DNA from 4 places in the Sporosarcina sp. P7 genome. Region 4 is predicted to be linked to each of the others. Evidence: riboswitches for the same ligand, from Rfam matches in the RefSeq annotation. Region 4 holds a riboswitch; each other region holds the start of a gene.
What was found. A riboswitch is a leader RNA that binds a small molecule or an ion and turns the genes downstream of it on or off. The one in region 4 is predicted to bind S-adenosylmethionine.

Region 1 (3,145 bases), on a different contig from region 4:
CATACAACTCTAATGTCATATCGTAACGCAGGAATGGTGTGATGAGATACAGTCCATTAAAATACTGAGCCGCTGTATCTATCAATTCTTTTGCAATTTCAAGCCCTGTTTCAGTTGATTTTTCACGGTCATCTCCGCATTCCCGCATTCTTTCTAACACATCTTCTGAAAGCTTGATACCCGGTACTTCATGATGCAGGAACTCTGCATTTCGTATATTCGTCAATGGCATGATCCCAATAAAGATCGGTGTATCCAGGTGTTTTGTTGCTTCATATACATCGATAATCTTTTCTTTCGTGTAAACTGGCTGAGTGATGAAATAGTCTGCACCCGCTTCAATCTTCTTCTCGAGCCGTTGTACAGCACGATCGATGACGCGGACGTTCGGATTGAAAGCTGCTGAAATAGAGAAGCTGGCTTTCTTGCGCAATGGCTTACCGGAGAATGAAATCCCTTCATTCAATTTCTTAATTAACTGCAATAACTCCATGCTAGATACATCGTAGACGCTTGTAGCACCGGGGAAGTCCCCAACCTTTGTCGGGTCGCCTGTCACGGCTAGGATATCGTGAATGCCTAATGCATCAAGCCCCATCAAATGTGATTGTAAGCCAATGAGATTGTGATCGCGACACGTTAAATGTACAAGCGGGCGGATATTATGTTGCATCTTGACGATCGAGCCCATCGCCATGTTGCTGATGCGTGGAGAAGCAAGTGAATTATCTGCCATTGTTATAGCGTCAACTCCCGCGTCATATAACAAATTTGCACCTTTGATATAATCTTCTGTTTCCAAGTGGCGCGGTGTATCTAGTTCTACAATTACCGTACGCTCTGTTTTCGCTTTTTCGTGAAGAGGTTGATGTTTTGCCGGATCCGCTTCATGAATCACGATAGGTTTCGCCGGTTGTACGACCTTTTCCGTGATAGGTGTCAGTCGCGCTAACTGTGTTTTCGCCGCTTTAATATGCTTAGGTGTTGTCCCGCAACATCCTCCAATCAATCGAACGCCTTGATCACGAAGTAATACAGCAGCGCGTCCAAAGTATTCTGCCTCTGATTCATAAACAATACGTCCATCTTCTACATCTAATAGACTGGCGTTTGGATATGCGGATAAAAATGCTTTCTCTGGTAATGTCACATTATCGAATGCTTGAATCGTGTGGTAAGGACCTAATCGACAGTTAACGCCTACGATATCTGCCCCAAGAGACTCGAGCTGATGAAGTGCATCGTTTAATGAAAGTCCGTTCTGTAATACACCGGGATCATGCATAGAAACTTGTGCAATCAATGGAACATCCGTAATTTTCTTTAATGTTGTAACTACCGATGATAACTCTTCAAAGTCATAATACGTCTCCAATAGGAGACCATCAGGATCACCTGTTAATAATGCATTGGCTTGTTCAAGTACGACTTTTTCAATTTCATCTAATGTCGCATCGCTTTTACGTATACCTCGCAAGCCACCTATTGTTCCAAGTACAAATTGCCCCCCAGGCGCCGCTGCGCGTTTGGCAATTTGAATGGCTGCTTTATTGAAATCCGTGACATGACTTTCTAAGCCGTAGCGAGCTAATTTGATTGCGTTCGCACTGTAAGTGTTAGTCTGGATTATATCTGCACCAGCTGAGATGTAGTCTTGGTGAATTTGCTCTATAATTTCAGGCTTTTCTATATTTAGTTCTTCATAACAGTAATCAATTCCGTAAGAATATAAAATCGTCCCCATTGCACCATCTGCCGTTAGGACATTTGTTTGTAGTTTCTCGAGCAATGACATAAATCCATCTCCCCTTTAGCCTTTTTTAATCAAAAAAAGCCTTCAAGTATATTAGAAGGCTTTGTAATCCCAATGACTAGTTCCCTCTCATCTTTTCAGAGTGTCAATTTGACAGACTGCTGGAAGTAGCACCTTGCCTAAATGGCTGGTTGCTGAAGCGTCGACGGGCCAGTCCCTCGGCTTCTCTTGATAAGATATGTTTCTTATTCAATTATTTAGATTATTCTAACCACATCATAGCGGCTTTGTTGGATATCGTCAAGTGAACGTTTGGTGAAGTTCAAAGCGCGGAGTTAGTGCATAGAGAAATTGCGGTATATATGCTAAAATTAATGAATTAACTCGAAAAGGTGAGAAATTATGCGATTCTTTAAATACTCATTTCCAATCGCTGTTCTTGTAGGTACACTTGCTTGGATTATGATAGGTAACAGTTACGAAGAAGTTGCTTATGATATGCGTGTGTACATTACAATTGGGGCTGCTATATTCAGTGGTTTAATCTCAAGTGTTTTGTTTCGCAAAGAAAAGGAAGAACAGATTGATGAGAAGAAGTAGGCTGTCAGCGGTATGCTGCAGTCTTTTTTTGTCTACTTTTATGAGTTAACCAAAAAATAAAATGTGTTGACACGAAATAGGTTAACCGATATTATTTATGGGGTAACCAGTTTAGAAAGAGGTGTCGTAATGGCAATAGCAACAGAGAGACGACCGGTAAGTAGATTCAGCGCACTAACTATTGTATATAGCGGGATGTTTGCTGCGTTAATGATGATTGGAGCGAATATTACATCCTTCGTGCCGTTTTTAGTAGTTGGTGGAGTACCCATCACATTACAAACTTTTTTCGCTATCTTATCAGGGCTATTACTTGGTAGTCGTCTAGGTGCGTTATCGATGACCGTCTATATGTTAATAGGACTAGCAGGGGCACCGGTCTTCGCTAAATTTTCAGGAGGCTTCGGTCAGATCTTAAGTCCAACGTTTGGTTTTATACTCACATTTATTCTGATTGCTTATGTAGCTGGAAAGATTGTTGAGCGAAAGCATACTTTGTCTGCTTTTATTATCGCAGCATTTGTCGCTACAGCAGTCAACTATATACTAGGTACAACTTGGATGTATTTTGCGTACAAGATGTGGGCTGCTGCACCCGACGTGTTTACCTACAAGATTGCTTGGCTGTGGATGATGCCGCCACTACCGAAAGATTTAATTCTAGCTGTACTGTCAGGCATATTCGCATTTAGAATATCAAAACACTTGAAAGTGAGGCGGACGTTATAATGAACTATCAGAGGCTGGCTACTCAAGTACTCGAAGGCCATGTACTAACTGATGAGGAATCAC
Region 2 (3,145 bases), on a different contig from region 4:
CATGCGTAAATGCAAAGTTTTTAGACCGCGTACGACAAGCCATGAATCAAGAGGAGACAATGTAGCTCCAATCGCATTATGATTGGTAAATAGACGTTCGCATAAATCCTCACCTTTTGCCACGACTAGACCTGCAAGCACATCATTATGTCCACCGATATATTTCGTTGCGCTATGAATGACAATATCTGCGCCTTCCTCAATTGGCCGCTGGAAATAAGGTGTTAAAAACGTATTGTCGACAATTAGCAATAAATCATGTTTTTTAGCCAATTCCGCATACGTACTGATGGCTATGTTTTGCATTAATGGATTTGTAGGCGTTTCCAAGAAGATCGCTTTTGTACGATCAGTAATCGCTTGCTCGACTTCTGAAACATCATCGAACGATAAGTAACGCGTCTTAATATTATACGTCTCTTCATATTGATTAAACAGGCGATAGGTACCGCCATATAAGTCTTCAGGCGCCAATAGTTCCGAACCTGTTTTAAATAAAGATAAAATAAGTTGAATGGCTGCCATTCCAGAACTACATGCAAATCCTTGGTCACCTGATTCTAGGTTTGCAATTCCATCCTCTAGGATAGAACGCGTAGGGTTTTTTGTTCGTGTGTAATCATATCCCGTGGACTTGCCTAGACCTTCATGGTGGTACGCTGTAGACAAGTATATCGGTGTATTGACTGCTCCGGTTTTCTCATCACTGTGGTTTCCAAGTTGTACTAATCTAGTTTCTAATCCGTTGTTTGTCATGAATATTCATCCCCCCCGGCAAAATAAAAAAGAACCTCTTCTTTTCGAATAGGCCCTCGAACATACAAGTGTATACAGTATTCTCATCTTCAAGGTGGTTGTCACCCTTGGAATTAGCACCGTGCCTGTGGCTGGTTGCTGAGACATCGCTGGGCCTATCCCTCCGTCTCTCTCGATAAGAATATTCATAATATAGGAAAAACTGTTGACGAATTTATTCTATCATGCAGATATACTAGATGCAAGTTTCCTTTTAACATCAGTTATTGATTTTTTTGTTTCAGTAAAAGATTTGTTATACTGATAGATACTATTCATAATGGAAAGGAGATTTTCATTTTGGCTTGGGGCTATGTCGCATTGGCGGCTGTTATAGAGATCTTCTGGGTAGTCGGTCTTCGTTATTCTGAAACTGTAATGCAATGGACCGGAACGGTTATGGCGATTGTATTGAGTTTTTATTTCATTATAAAAGCATGTGAAAGATTACCTTCCGGCACGGTATACGCTGTTTTTACCGGATCTGGTGCCGCTGCAATCCTTTTAGTGGATATATTCTTCTTTCAAGCAGGTTTTACGTGGGTTACGCTGACCTTCATCGGATTCATCGTCATTGGGGTAGTCGGCATTAAGCTGACAACAGATGAAAAAGCCGATGCAGAAGGAGGTGGCTGACAGTGGCTTGGGTATACTTAATGATTGCCAGTCTCGGTGAGATTTTCGGTGTGGTGAGTATTAATTATTATTTACAGAAGCGTTCAATTAAAAGACTGTTACTCATTGTGGGGATTTTTGGTTTTGGTTTTGTTTTCCTGTCTCTTGCTATGCGCGAAATACAGATGAGTACAGCGTATGCGGTATGGACAGGGTTAGGAGCGGCAGGAGCCGTATTAATGGGGATTTTGATATTCAAAGAATCTGCTAGCATCAAACGTCTCTTCTTTTTATCGCTCATCATTTTCGGTGCTGTAGGCTTGAAGTTGTTCGGATGAAAGGGGAGTGGCGTAACTGATTTATTGGACAAATTTTGATTTTAATGAATGGACTGTAACAATAGCCGCTACAAAACAGGGACTGTGCTATGCCGGACTAGCTGAAGATAGTGTAGAACGTATGAAGGACTGGTCGTACCGGTTTGATACAGTTGACTTAATAGAAGATGAAACAGAGCTCGGAGTCTATATAAGCAAGATGAAGGAGTACTTATCGGGTACAACGAAAGATTTTTCAGCGATTCCACTTGATTTAAAAGGAACATCGTTTCAACTGCAAGTATGGGAAGCACTACAACGAATACCGTATGGTGAAACTATGACATATTCAGAAGTTGCGGTACAGATTGGGAAATTGTCATCTGTTCGTGCTGTAGCATCTGCAATAGGTAAGAATCCTGTGATGGTTGTGGTGCCTTGTCACCGTGTTATTGCGAAAGATGGCAGTTTGTCAGGCTATCGTGACGGGAGAAACCAAAAAGCGAAGCTGATTTTGCTTGAAAGTACTCACACGAAGATAAATGAATAACAGTATGAAAAAAGAGCCATAAGGCTCTTTTTTATTGTTGCTATTTATGATGGCTGTCGCAAGATATTTGCAGACAACTTACGTTTATCTGTGGACATCTTCATTATAAAACCAACAACAATGATGATTGCAATGAGTAGCCAGATATTGAAAATTCCATGAATAATTGCCATTCCCAAGAAACCTGCAGTCAGCAGATAATAACTTAGAGGGAAGAGGACGCGTCGTATGAGTAGCCCTTCCTTGCCTATCAGACCAACTGTAGCCGAAGCAGCCACGACGTTATGCACACAAATCATGTTTCCGGCAGCGCCGCCGACTGCCTGCATCGCTACAACAATGCCTGCTTGAGCAGTATCAAGACCGATATTGCCTGCTGCGCCAAATTGGAACAGTGAAAACATCATGTTGCTAAAGGTGTTACTGCCGGCAATGAATGCGCCGAGCGCACCGACAATTGGTGCAACAATTGGCCAAAACTCTCCGCTTACGACGGAAACGCTTTCAGCTAAAATTAGCGGCATGTTTTCACCGACCAAAGATGCGCTATCTGCAGCCACTTTTCCGGCTGCCAATGAAGTATTCAAAAATATTTTAATCATTGGTACAGCAAATATTAATGCAACTCCTGCAGTAACAGCTGTGTGGAATGAATTCTTCCAAGCAAGTACGTACTCAGAAGGTTTCATACGATACAATAAATAACCGAACAATGAAGCAACAATAAAGAAGAAACCGGGCAGGAATAATGGTGTAGTTGCCGTTGTGATAGCCGAACCGAATATATTCTCAAATTTGAGTGTGACAGCGGAATGTTTAAGTAAAGCAGTGAAGGGTTCAAGCGTTCTTGAAAGTACAAGCAAACTTG
Region 3 (3,145 bases), on a different contig from region 4:
TGCCAGAAAGACGTATAGAAGTCGGTGTTTTCAAATGCGGATGTCGCCGGTAGAACAATATCGGCAAACAACGCAGTGTCCGTCAAGAACAAATCATGAACCACTGTAAACAAGTCCTTACGTGCCAAGCCTTCCTGTACTTTATTGGCATCCGGTGCGACAACAGCTGGGTTGCTATTATAGACATACAAAGAGCGAACCGGCTGTTGTTCCTCCAGTAATACTTGTCCCAATAAATTCATATTGAATTTACGCGTTGGCTTTTTCTGAAGTTCCGGACGTTCCAGTGCGGCGATATTATGTGTCAAATAGTCCGAATTTGATTTAACCGCCCCTCCGCCCTTTAATTCCCACTGCCCTGTCAATGCAGGCAAGCAAGTGATAGTCCGGACTATCATGCCGCCATTATCATGATGTTGTAACCCATTGCCGATGCGAATCATGGAAGGGGAGACGGTCCCATACATCCGCGCCAACTCATAGATATCTTCCTCTGGCACACCCGTAATGGTGGAAACCATTTGGGGATCATAGTATTTTACATGTTCGCCGAGCGCTTCATGGCCGATTGTATATTGCTCCAAAAATGCTTGATTAACTAGCTTTTCTTTATAAAGAATATGCATAATTCCGAGTGCAAGCGCTCCGTCAGTTCCCGGAAGAATGGGAATGAACCAGTCAGCCATGCGCCCAGTTTGGTTTTTATGGACGTCAATGACGATAACTTTCGCGCCGCTCTTCTTCGCCTTTTGCGCAATCATAATTTGGTGCATATTCGTACTGACGGCGTTGATGCCCCAAAAAATAAATAATTTCGTATCCTTCATCTCTTCTGGATCTGTTCCATAACGCCCACCCATTGTGTAATTGTAGCCGGCTTCACCAGCGACTGAACAAATGGTTCGATCCAGTTGACTCGAACCCAGACGGTTGAAGAAACGGCGATCCATCCCCTTAGAACTAAGTTTCCCCATATTTGCATAGAAACTGTAGGGAAGAATTGATTCTGGGCCTTCTTCAGAAATTAATTTTTTCCATTGATTTGTAATAGTTGTAATGGCTTCTTGCCAACTGATTGGAACGAATTGCCCATCGCCTTTTTCCCCGATTCGTTTCAAAGGAGTAGTAATCCGATTTTGATCGTAAATCCGTTCAGCCATATGCCGAACTTTGTTGCAAATACTTCCTTTTGTGATTGGATGTTCGGGATCACCTTCAATTTTAATGATTTTACCATCTTCTTTATGAATCAACAGTCCACACTGGTCTGGACAATCCAGAGAACAAACCGAGGGGACGATACCATTTTCTACATCAATATATGATTGCATTATACAAGTCCTTTCTACTAGAATAATTTTGTAATATAATATGGAATCCTGACATCGCTGAAGTTTCTAAATAAAGTAGTTATTTACATTCTGGAAATTGCGTTGATTGTAAAGGAATGCGTCTTCCTAAAGTATGGATCCGCGTTATTCCAATTTTAGTGAAAAATGCTCACTTATGAAGTTGATATAAACAAATGATTTTGCTAATTAGTATATCATACTATGGCAGTATATTTAGAAAGTTTCAATAACTGGTTGACTTAAAATTGATTATTATGTACAGTGAGTTCATTAGGTCTGTTTTTATTATATTCTACTAATTTCATATTATTTTTCTATCGAGAGAAGTTGAGGGACTGGCCCTATGAAACTTCGGCAACATAATTGTGCCAAATCCAGCAAGCGTAGCTTGAGAGATAGAAAGAGGAATGTATATTTATATTGCGCTAGCGATGAATACCAACGACTCTTTCTGTTTTTCACAGAAAGTTTTTTTGTTTTGTAAAGACATTACAAAACTGATATGAATGGAGGGCACTGATGTGTTGGAGAGAATTGGAATCACGAAAAACTTAGGTTGGGGCTTTTTTGGTGTGATGTTGTTTATGATGGGAGATGGAATTGAAGCCGGTTGGTTAAGCCCATTCTTAATTGAAAGCGGATTAACGATTCAGCAATCAGCTGCAATATTCACAGTGTATGGAATCTCGATCGCACTGTCATCTTGGTTCTCAGGTGTCTGTGTTGATGTTTTTGGCCCGAAACGTACAATGGCCATCGGATTAGCCGTCTATATTATCGGTACGGCAGGGTTTATTACATATGGCTTTTCTACGATGAATTACCCGATCATGCTTTTAACTTATTTCATAAAAGGTTTTGGTTATCCGTTATTTGCTTATTCTTTCTTGACATGGGTCATTTATAAGACACCGCAAAATAAATTGAGTTCTGCCGTTGGTTGGTTCTGGTTTGTATTTTGTGCGGGAATGATGGTACTTGGTGCGTGGTATTCAAGTGTGGCGATCCAATATCTCGGTTACATCAATACAATGTGGACATCCATTTTCTGGGTTAGTCTTGGTGCGGTTTTAGCTTTAATTATCAATAAAGACAAGTTTGAAAAGAAGAAACTAGCGAACAAAAAAGAAGCAGTCAAAGAATTATTGAAAGGTATTACCATTTTGAAATCAAACCCGAGAGTTGCTGCGGGCGGGGTTGTCCGCGTTATCAATAGTTTAAGTGTTTATGGATTCCCGGTATTCCTACCCATGCATATGGCACAACACGGTATTGAAACAACTGCTTGGCTGCAATTATGGGGAACATTCTTCTTAGGAAATATTATCTTTAATTTAGTGTTCGGCTTCATTGGAGACAAATTCGGTTGGAAAAACACGATCATTTGGTTTGGTGGAGTTGGATGTGCAATATTCACGCCACTTCTGTTCTATATACCGGTGATTACAAATGGTAGCATTGTTATGACAAGCATTGTCGGATTCGTTTGGGGTGGTTTAGTAGCGGGCTATGTTCCAATTGGTGCACTGGTACCTTCCGTTGCAGGTGAAGATAAAGGCGCGGCAATGTCCGTGTTGAATTTTTCTGCGGGTTTATCAACATTCGTAGCACCAGCGATCGCTTTAACGTTTATCGGGCTCGTTGGAGCGGAAGGGGTCGTGTGGATCTTCAGTGCCCTCTACCTAGTGAGTGCAATTATCGTAAAATTCATTCGTATACCGGAAGAAGAAAGTAGAAAGATGCAGGAAAAAGCTTTACTAGTAACCTCGTGAAATTACCGCTAGGTAGGCGGT
Region 4 (3,145 bases):
TAAATGAAGGGGCTGCCAAAATGGTGAATTGCGATTCATGTGCTTTCAATTCTTCTTCAGTTGGACGGATGAATAGTTGGTGAACAAACTGATTTTGCCAAGCTAATTCATTAATAACCTGGATAGACAATTGGGAGTCTTTATCTGCTCCTGCAAATCCTTTAAAAACAAACAATTCGTCTTTTTTCTTCAAATGTTCGATGACTTTTGTGTATAATGAATCAAAGATCTCCTCTGAAATCGGACTGTTTGTGCTACCCCAATCTACTTTATCCTTAGACACTGCATCTTCAACGATGAATTTGTCCTTAGGTGAGCGTCCTGTATATTTACCTGTACGAGCAGTGATCGCACCGTCAGCAGAAAGTTTAGCTTCGCCTCTTGCCACTGCTTTTTCCGTTAGTTCTGCCACAGACGCTTGGATCGTCACGTTGCTTCCACTAAGAAGACTTTTTAAACTATCATCAATTTTTGCAGATATCATGTTTACATACCGTCCTTTGCGTAGTCGATTTATTTTTATCTTACTGAGAATATCCTAATTCGTAAATAGTATAACACATTAAGAATATTAATCTATACTAATGGAAAACTCAAGTGATTTGGAAGAAATAATTTGACAAAATCCAAACTTTTTAATACGATGTGACATGAACGGATACTCTTATCCCGAGTTGGTGGAGGGTACAGGCCCTGTGAAACCCGGCAACCTGCAATAGACGTAAGTCTAACGCGAAGGTGCCAAACCTGAAGCAAGGTTTAATTCCTTGGACGATAAGAGTGAAAGGTGCTGCGCGTGAAATTTTGCCTTTTACTCATGGATTGAATATGAGTGGAGGGCTTTTTATATTGTCTAGCCCTGAATCCTTATGGTATATGCTTGACGTCTAGGCGTGGAACTTTACCAGGGACTTATGAGAGTACCGTATCATGATGCTTAATATAGGGGGAAATAACATGACAAACCGTCGACTGTTTACATCAGAATCAGTTACAGAAGGCCATCCTGACAAGATGTGCGACCAAATTTCAGATGCAATTTTAGATGCGATCCTAACGGAAGATCCAAATGCGCGTGTGGCATGTGAAACGAGTATAACGACTGGACTCGTATTAGTAATGGGAGAAATCACTACGACAACGTATGTGGATATTCCAAAAGTCGTTCGCGACACTGTTAAAGAAATTGGGTATGTTCGTGCGAAATACGGCTTCGATTACGAAACGTCCGCTGTACTTACTTCCATTGATGAGCAATCACCCGAAATCGCTGCAAGTGTCAATGTGGCACTCGAAGCACGTGAAGGCTCTATGTCTGATGAAGAATTAGAGGCAATCGGTGCAGGAGACCAAGGCCTGATGTTTGGATATGCATGTAATGAAACGCCAGAATTAATGCCTCTGCCAATCAGCCTGTCTCATAAATTGGCACAACGCCTGGCACAAGCTCGTAAAGAAGAACTTATTTCCTATTTACGTCCTGACGGTAAAACACAAGTAACGGTAGAATATGACCAAGATAATAATCCTGTGCGAATTGACACAATCGTTATTTCCACACAACATCACCCTGAAGCAACACTCGAGCAAATCGAGCAGGATATAAAGAATGTTGTTATTGATGCAGTCGTTCCAAAGAACTTATTGGACGAGCATACTAAATACTTCATTAATCCTACTGGCAGCTTTGTCGTTGGTGGCCCTCAAGGAGACTCTGGATTGACTGGACGTAAAATCATCGTTGATACGTATGGTGGATATGCCCGTCATGGTGGCGGGGCATTCTCGGGGAAAGATGCTACGAAAGTGGACCGTTCGGCTTCTTACGCAGCGCGTTATGTGGCAAAGAACATCGTTGCAGCTGGACTGGCTGAGCACTGTGAAGTTCAGTTGGCGTATGCTATTGGAGTAGCTAGCCCGGTTTCTATCTCGATCAATACATTTGATACCGGTATACTATCGGAGACTCAATTAGTAGAGTTCGTACGTGAATTATTTGACCTTCGACCGGCAGGAATTATTAAAATGCTTGACCTACGTCGTCCAATCTACAAACAAACGGCAGCATACGGTCACTTTGGCCGCACTGATATCGAATTGCCATGGGAGCAGACAGATAAAGTGGAAGCGTTGAAAGATCTTGCGAGTACAGTACGTGTGAAGCAATAAAGTAATGAGTGCAGAAAGAGGAATCATTTCCTTTTTTCTGCACTTTTTAATTCTTTGCCGGTGAAATACGAAAAGGAATCATTTCATAGTCTGCCTCTTCATAAGCCCTTTGCAATCCTTTATCCTCTATATCTTTTTTCAAGATTGTCTTCTGTTTTACTTCAATATCAAAAGAATAGCTAAATGGAAAACCCTCCACTTTAATAGTGTGCTGATCTGCAAAGTATATCCCAATTCGTCCTATCGGTAATGAAGGGAAAATACCAGTAGAAGGAATACCATCACGAAAGAATATATGTTCATTCGCTTTGTCGACACCTGGATCATTTACACAACAATATAAGGAAAAGTTGTCTCCAAGCTGAAGCAAAGCAAAATGCATTTCAAAAAGTTCCTTATCAAAACCTTCGACTTCTTTACATAATCGTTCACGACGATTCAGTTCACCCTCGATAAATTGCTTAGCTTCTTTTTTATCGTTACCCTGTATAAACTGTTCATAATGAAAACTACAAAGCATTGCTGCGTAGTGATCAAGCTTTTCTACCTCATCGATTCCTTGGCGATAAAGTACTGTTTTTGGAAGAAGTGGGTAATCTGTGAATCGAAAAGGTGCCGATTTCGCATCATTCCAAAAAGGTTGTTTATCAAAAGGAGCCCAGCCGATGTCGTGGTTACGAATGGCAGTTAATACGGAATGACGCCATTGATCATCAGGAAACATATCCTTTTTCCAGTGTTCCATTAATTCTCCAGCAAGTTGTCCATGATGATGTTGTTGGACGAAGCTGAATGACTTCTCGTGTTCACGTACAATCATTTTACTTCATCCTTTCTTGTCAGGTGAGGAACTATCGTTTTGTATGATTTCTTCTTTAATTTCTTCTTTTACCTTTTCAATTTTATCCATTTCTTCTTGATACATTTCTTCCGCCTCTGTCGTGCCGAGAATAAAGGGGTCTTCATTGAAGTCAAT

Region 1: linked by a shared signal. The riboswitch ahead of CSV60_RS01560 (bifunctional homocysteine S-methyltransferase/methylenetetrahydrofolate reductase) and the one ahead of metK (methionine adenosyltransferase) in region 4 are both predicted to bind S-adenosylmethionine.
Region 2: linked by a shared signal. The riboswitch ahead of CSV60_RS07425 (methionine biosynthesis PLP-dependent protein) and the one ahead of metK (methionine adenosyltransferase) in region 4 are both predicted to bind S-adenosylmethionine.
Region 3: linked by a shared signal. The riboswitch ahead of CSV60_RS07910 (MFS transporter) and the one ahead of metK (methionine adenosyltransferase) in region 4 are both predicted to bind S-adenosylmethionine.

The regions. Positions count from the first base shown of each region.
Region 1 is NZ_PDZF01000001.1:279,330-282,474, reverse strand. Features, by position in the region: gene CSV60_RS01560 (bifunctional homocysteine S-methyltransferase/methylenetetrahydrofolate reductase) at 1-1,795, opposite strand, end outside; SAM riboswitch class I at 1,880-1,991, opposite strand; gene CSV60_RS01555 (hypothetical protein) at 2,156-2,353, shown strand; gene CSV60_RS01550 (biotin transporter BioY) at 2,483-3,082, shown strand; gene bioB (biotin synthase BioB) at 3,082-3,145, shown strand, end outside.
Region 2 is NZ_PDZF01000006.1:15,541-18,685, reverse strand. Features, by position in the region: gene CSV60_RS07425 (methionine biosynthesis PLP-dependent protein) at 1-756, opposite strand, end outside; SAM riboswitch class I at 837-938, opposite strand; gene CSV60_RS07420 (DMT family transporter) at 1,096-1,431, shown strand; gene CSV60_RS07415 (DMT family transporter) at 1,434-1,748, shown strand; gene CSV60_RS07410 (methylated-DNA--[protein]-cysteine S-methyltransferase) at 1,765-2,277, shown strand; gene CSV60_RS07405 (L-lactate permease) at 2,322-3,145, opposite strand, start outside.
Region 3 is NZ_PDZF01000006.1:113,043-116,187, reverse strand. Features, by position in the region: gene CSV60_RS07915 (molybdopterin oxidoreductase family protein) at 1-1,331, opposite strand, end outside; SAM riboswitch class I at 1,664-1,754, shown strand; gene CSV60_RS07910 (MFS transporter) at 1,874-3,124, shown strand.
Region 4 is NZ_PDZF01000008.1:2,988-6,132, forward strand. Features, by position in the region: gene pckA (phosphoenolpyruvate carboxykinase (ATP)) at 1-484, opposite strand, end outside; SAM riboswitch class I at 662-781, shown strand; gene metK (methionine adenosyltransferase) at 958-2,169, shown strand; gene CSV60_RS09140 (DUF3891 family protein) at 2,216-2,989, opposite strand; gene CSV60_RS09145 (hypothetical protein) at 2,996-3,145, opposite strand, start outside.